Regions from separate parts of the Oceanobacter sp. ABM4_470 genome, predicted to be linked through region 1. Evidence: predicted binding sites of a transcription regulator. Region 1 holds the regulator's gene; the other holds the start of a gene.

Region 1 (3,209 bases):
CGCATCCGGATGCCGAAACCATTCAGATCCGCATCCGGATTGTCGATGACGACCCCGAAAAAATGGACGCCCTGTCGCGCTTTATTGCTCGTTGTCGCTAGTCGCGTCAGCGACGCCGTCGGTCATACGCTTCAGCGGGAACACACAGCTGAAGGTACTGCCTTTGCCTTCCTCACTTTCGATCTTCAGCTCGCCCTGGTGGTGCAGCAGCACGTGTTTGACGATGGCCAGTCCAAGACCGGTACCGCCGGTTTCAATGCTACGGCTGGGGTCGGCGCGGTAAAAACGTTCGGTCAGGCGCGGCACGTGGTGTGCGGCAATGCCAATACCGTTGTCTTTTACGCTCATACAGCCGCCATGTCGGGTTTGGCGCCATTCAATGTTGATGGAGCCACCGTCCGGGGTGTATTTCACCGCGTTGAACACCAGATTTGAGAAGGCACTGCGAATCTCGTTGTAGTTGCCGGTCAAGCGCTGCTTGTCGGCATGCACCAGATTGACCTGATGGCGACCATTGCTGAGCGCTCGGGCATCGGTTTCGATCGATTGCAGCATGGCTTCGACGTCGATGCTTTGTTCATCCTTGGCCTGGCTGGTTTCCAGCTGCGACAGCATCAGCAAATCCTTGATCAGGTTGCCCATACGGTGACTCTGGCTGTTCATCTGTTGCAGCATGCGGGCCCAGCGCGGAGGCAGCATGTCGGCGCCCATTTGCATGGTTTCGACATAGCCGGAAATCACCGTCAGTGGGGTGCGCAGTTCGTGGCTGACGTTGGCAACGAAGTCCTTGCGCATTTGTTCCAGCTGTTTCAGGCGGGTGATGTCGTGTACCAGAATCAAGCGGTCACGGCGGCCAAACAGGGTGATGTTGAACTGCAACGACAGTTGCGGGTTTACCGGCGATTTGATCACCAGCGGTTCGCGGTAGTCGGCTTGTTCAAAGTAGGATTTGAATTCCGGCGTACGGATCAGGTTGGTGATCGGCTGGCCGAGGTCGACCGGATGGCGCAAGCCCAGATAGCCTTCAGCGGCCTGATTCCAGAATTCCAGCGCCCCGGTGGAGTCGACCATCATCACGGCGTCTTTTAAGGCCGCCGTAGAGTCCTGAATACGGTTGATCACGCCTTGCAGTTGCTGCTGGTTTTTAATGCTGCGTTGCTGCAAACGCTGGGTCTGGGTAAAGACGGAGCCCCAGATCCCGAGGGTTCGGGGCAATAAGGAGCTTTGTCCATCTTCAAGCCATTGGTTAAGGCGGTAGAGCTGTAACCAGTGCCAGCCAATATAGCCAGCCAGTACGGCGCAAATGCCGATGAAGGGGTTGTCGAGGTAGTAACCCAGCGCCACGCCCATTACCAACAGGTAAAACACGCGACGCAACTCCCTGCGCCAAATTGGATTCATTGAATATCAGGCAACTTTTGTAGAGAAACGATAGCCGGTGCCACGAACGGTTTGAATCATATGTTCATGGGCTTCACCCAGCGCCTTGCGCAGTCGACGAATATGAACATCCACGGTGCGCTCTTCGACGTAAACGTTACCGCCCCAGACCTGATCAAGCAACTGTGCACGTGAATAGGCACGTTCCTGGTGGGTCATAAAGAATTGCAACAGGCGGTATTCGGTCGGGCCGATGTCGAGCGGCTTGTCGAACGAGGTCACGCGGTGGCAAACCGGGTCCAGCAGCAGGCCGCTGACTTCAATCGGTTCTTCGATACCCTGTGGGGTTGAACGGCGAAGTACGGCTTTCAGGCGCGCAACCAGTTCACGAGGGGAGAAAGGTTTGGTGATGTAATCGTCGGCACCGGCTTCCAGCCCCTGAACCTTGTTGTCTTCCTCGCCTTTGGCGGTCAGCATGATGATCGGCAACTCGGCGGTGCGATCTTCACGCTTCAGACGACGGGCAAATTCTACTCCGCTGGTGCCAGGCAGCATCCAGTCGAGCAGAATCAGGTCGGGTTTGCGGTCGATAATTTGTGCATGGGCTTCCTGAGCGTTAGCCGCTTCCATGCATTCGTAACCGGCCATTTCAAGGGCCACGGCGATCATTTCACGAATCGGTGCTTCATCGTCTACGATCAAGACGCTTTTGCCAGCTTTAGTCATAGGTTGCTCGTCACAAAATTGTCACACAATATTAATAGGCGGCTTGTATTACACTGGCCTTGTGTTACAGCGGTGTGACATTGTCAGCGACTCGTCAAAAGCCGGTCGACAGCGCCATTCGCGGGCGGCCTGGCCAAAGCCCGGGCTTAGCGCAGGGCATAGCCCGCAATCAATCCTGCCAACATCATCACGCCATACCAATGCGCCAGTCGAAACTGACGGAAACAGCCCATGCGATCGCGGCTGCGGATGTTGATGATTTGCCAGGCCATGAAGCCGCCAGCGGCCAGCCAGCAAAGCCAGTAGCTCCAGTGTAGTTGCAGTTGGCTGCCAACGGAAAACAGGCATAAGTGCGCCACGGCGTAGAGGGTGGCGATAATCGTCACATCCATGTCGCCAAACAGGATGGCGGTGCTTTTAACGCCAATCTTCAAGTCGTCATCACGGTCGACCATGGCATAGATGGTGTCGTAGCCCACCGTCCAGCTCAGTTTGGCAATAAAGATTAACCAGCAGATGGTGGTCAGTTGATTGGCTTCGGCGGCAAACGCCATCGGAATCGCCCACGAAAATGCCGCTCCCAGAAACACCTGTGGCAGGTAGGTGTGACGTTTCATAAACGGATACAGGGCCGCCAGCGCCACGCCACCAAATGACAGCCAGATGGTCAGGCTGTTGGTGAACAACACCAGTACAAACGACGTCAGACAGAGTACAGCAAAGCCGATCAGCGCCTGTTTTTCAGTCAGTCGGCCCTGGGTCAGTGGCCGGTCTTTGGTGCGTTTGACGTGGCGGTCTATTTCACGGTCGGCGTAGTCGTTGATCACACAGCCGGCGGAGCGCATCAGGAACACGCCCAGCGTGAAAATAATCAGGTTGGCCAGCGTTGGCACCCCTTCAGCGGCAATCCACAAGGCCCAAAAGGTAGGCCACAGCAGCAGATAGGAGCCCACCGGTTTGTCGAACCGTGTGATCTGAACCCATTGGTGCCAGTCTGGCCAGACTCGATCGAGGGTTTGGGTCAACGGCTTCATATCGGGGTCCTTACTGTGGTGCGGGTCGAAATCGGGTTGGCGCGCGGCCTTCAGGGCTGGCCGCTGAGC
Region 2 (3,209 bases), 2.7 Mb from region 1:
GCCAGCCGCTCCTGTTCTTCCAGGCTTGAATAAAGCAGCTCCTGATAACTGTCCAGGTCTCTGGGTTGCGCCAGCATTACCTGAGTTTGGGTGATGAGGTTGGTCAGTGGCGTTCGCAGTTCGTGGGCGATGTCGGCGGAGAAGTTTGACAGCCGTTCGAAGCCGTCTTCCAGTTGCGTCATCATGGTATTGAACGACTCAATTAACGGCACCAGTTCGCTGGGGCAATGTTCCGCCGACAGTCGCTGTTGCAATTGGCCGGGCTGAATCTGGCGAATGTAGTCGCCCACCTTGCGCAGCGGCGCATGTCCCTGTCGGATGCCCAGCCATACTGCGAGTAACGTTAGCCCGCCCATGGCGGCGGCAATCAGCCACAGCTGGTGGTTGAATCCGTCCATAAAGTGGCGATGGAAGGCCATGTCGGCGGCCAGTATCAGCTGGTAGTGATGGGCGTTTGGAGCTTGTCCGGTGCTGAGCGTGAGTACGGCGCCACGATAATGCTGTTGGTCGTGCTGCCACTGAATCAGGGTGTTGGCGTTGATGTGCTCGCTGCCCGACTGCTGCAGAACCCATTCGGGCAGGGCAAAGTTGGGGCTGCTGTGCAGCAAGGTGCCATTGTCTATTAGCTGTACCTTGATGCCGTGCTGGGCCTGCACTTGATCGAGCTGTTCCAGCAGTTCAGTTCGGCCGTGTTGGCTTTGGCTGCCAAGCAGTTCGGCGACCAGCGCCAGCTGCATGGCGTCTTGTTCGACGAAGTGGTCTCGAATGGATTGCTGTACCAGCATGACCAGGCTGATCAGGCCAATACCAATGGCCAATGCCGCATACAAGGTAACGCGCCGTTGCAAGGACAGCGGTCGTTTACGGGAGCGGCTGCACAGGGGTTCAGTTGTCATCGTCGTCCAGCCGATAGCCCATGCCGCGTACGGTATGGATCAGTTTGGGTTCAAATGGGTCGTCGATCTTGCGGCGCAGGCGGCGGATGGCAACGTCGATGACGTTGGTGTCGCTGTCGAAGTTCATGTCCCACACCTGTGACGCGATCAACGACCGTGGCAGCACTTCGCCTTTACGACTGGCAAGCAGTTCCAGCAAGGCAAACTCGCGATTGGTGAGGGAAATTTTCTGGCCAGCGCGAATGGCTTGCCGTTTGATGATGTCGATTTGCAGGTCGGCCACCGCCAGTGACTCCTGTACCGGACGGTTACCGCGTCGCAGCAGGCTACGTACTCGCGCCAACAATTCCGCAAACGCAAACGGCTTGACTAGGTAATCATCGGCGCCCAGTTCCAGCCCTTTGACGCGGTCTTCCACCTGATCCCGTGCGGTCAGAAACAGTATTGCGGTCTGGTTACCCGCCTCACGCAGTGACTGACAGATTTTCCAGCCGTCGACGTCTGGCAGCATCACATCCAGCAGAACCAGATCGAACGTTTCGGTCATGGCCAGATGATGGCCATCGAGGCCGTTACGCGCCAACACCACATTGAATCCGGCTTCGCTTAGGCCCTGATGCAGGTAATCGCCGGTTTTGGTTTCGTCTTCTACGATCAATAGCCGCATAAGGGTCTCCATGATGAGACTGCGATTGTAGCCGACCGGATAGGGTCTGCGACATGACGGCAACATGACGATTTTGTCATCTTGAGGTCATCGGCAGGTCAGATGTGTTTTTCGACAATGAGGCATTCATCAGGCGTCGTTGTTGGACGCATGGCTTCAAAAGGAGAACGGAATGAGCAGTTGGCAGATGCCCGGGTTGTCTCGTCGTCGATTTGTGCAGGGGCTGGTTGGTGGTGCTGCGCTGGCAGCGACCACGGCGAGTTATGGCGCCAAGGCAGATACACCTTCACACTTGTCTAACGGTAGTCAGGTTCTGAGTGGCAAGGTGTTTAACCTCGAAGTGTCAGAGACGCAGGTTAACTTCACTGGCGTTCGTCGTACAGCGACTGTCATTAACGGCTCCTTACCAGCGCCGACGCTGGTTTGGCAGGAAGGCGAAACAGTCACCATTCGTGTCACCAACAAACTCAGCGTGCCAACGTCGATTCATTGGCACGGCATTATTTTGCCGTATCAGATGGACGGTGTGCCGGGCATCAGTTTCAAGGGCATTGCCCCCGGTGAAACCTTCACGTATCGCTTTAAGGTCGAGCAAAGCGGCACTTACTGGTATCACTCCCATTCCGGCTTTCAGGAAATCACGGGTATGTACGGTGCCATTATCGTTAAGCCGAAAGCTGTCGACCCGATCAGTTATGACCGTGAAATCCCATTGCTGCTGTCTGACTGGACCGACGATGATCCGATGGCGGTGTTTGGCAAGCTGAAGGCTCATGCGGATTTCATGAATTACAGCCAGCCAACGGCGCCAGAGTTCTGGGCTGATGTGCGTCAGTACGGCCTGCAAGGGGCAATGAACAAGCGTCAGATGTGGAATGAGATGCGCATGAGCCCGACCGATCTGGCGGATACCTCCTCAGCGGCTTTTACCTATTTGATGAATGGTGTCACGCCTGCCAGCAACTGGACCGGCCTGTTCAAGCCGGGTGAGCGGGTGCGTCTGCGCTGCATTAATGGCTCGTCAAACACCTTTTATGACGTGCGTATTCCGGGCTTGAAGCTGACCGTGGTGGAAGCCGATGGCCAGCGGGTTGAGCCGGTTACGGTGGATGAATTCCGTTTTGGCCCGGGCCAAACCTACGATGTGATTGTGCAGCCGGCGGACCAGCCATACACCATCTTTGCCCAGAATATGGGGCGCAGTGGCTATGCACGCGGCACGCTGGCTCCGGTATTGGGTATGTCTGCGCCGGTACCGGCGATGGATAAGCCGGAATGGCTGACGATGACCGATATGATGGGGGATATGGGCGGCATGCACTCTGGCGTGGCCAGTGGTTCTGGCAATCATGCCGGAATGAGCCATCAGGGCATGAACCACGGTGCTATGAACCACGGAGACATGCATCATCAGGGCATAAAACAGCCGACTCATACCGTCAATCACGCCCGTTCGGAATATGGCCCAAGCGTCGATATGCGGGTCGATACCCCGCGTACCAATCTGGATGATCCGGGCATTGGTTTGCGCAATAACGGCCGCCGGGTACTGACTTTGGCGGATCTGCATACACCAGGCGGTCCAATGGATCATCGCCTGCCGGAACGCGAAATCGAGCTGCACCTGACCGGTAATATGGAGCGCT

The links. The regulator PhoB, encoded in region 1, activates phosphate uptake and scavenging genes when phosphate is short. The targets are predictions, from matches to a motif close to TGTCATANNNNTGTCANA.
Region 2: a site for PhoB is predicted at 1,638-1,655, ahead of ACXADJ_RS02750 (heavy metal response regulator transcription factor). Genes of this name have one in related genera too.

What each region holds. Positions count from the first base shown of each region.
Region 1 covers NZ_JBSWTR010000001.1:3,346,224-3,349,432, reverse strand. The annotation lists gene ACXADJ_RS14755 (response regulator) at 1-101, shown strand, start outside; gene phoR (phosphate regulon sensor histidine kinase PhoR) at 82-1,401, opposite strand; gene phoB (phosphate regulon transcriptional regulator PhoB) at 1,408-2,106, opposite strand; gene ubiA (4-hydroxybenzoate octaprenyltransferase) at 2,253-3,140, opposite strand; gene ACXADJ_RS14735 (chorismate--pyruvate lyase family protein) at 3,191-3,209, opposite strand, start outside.
Region 2 covers NZ_JBSWTR010000001.1:631,952-635,160, forward strand. The annotation lists gene ACXADJ_RS02745 (heavy metal sensor histidine kinase) at 1-896, opposite strand, end outside; gene ACXADJ_RS02750 (heavy metal response regulator transcription factor) at 886-1,563, opposite strand; gene ACXADJ_RS02755 (copper resistance system multicopper oxidase) at 1,736-3,209, shown strand, end outside.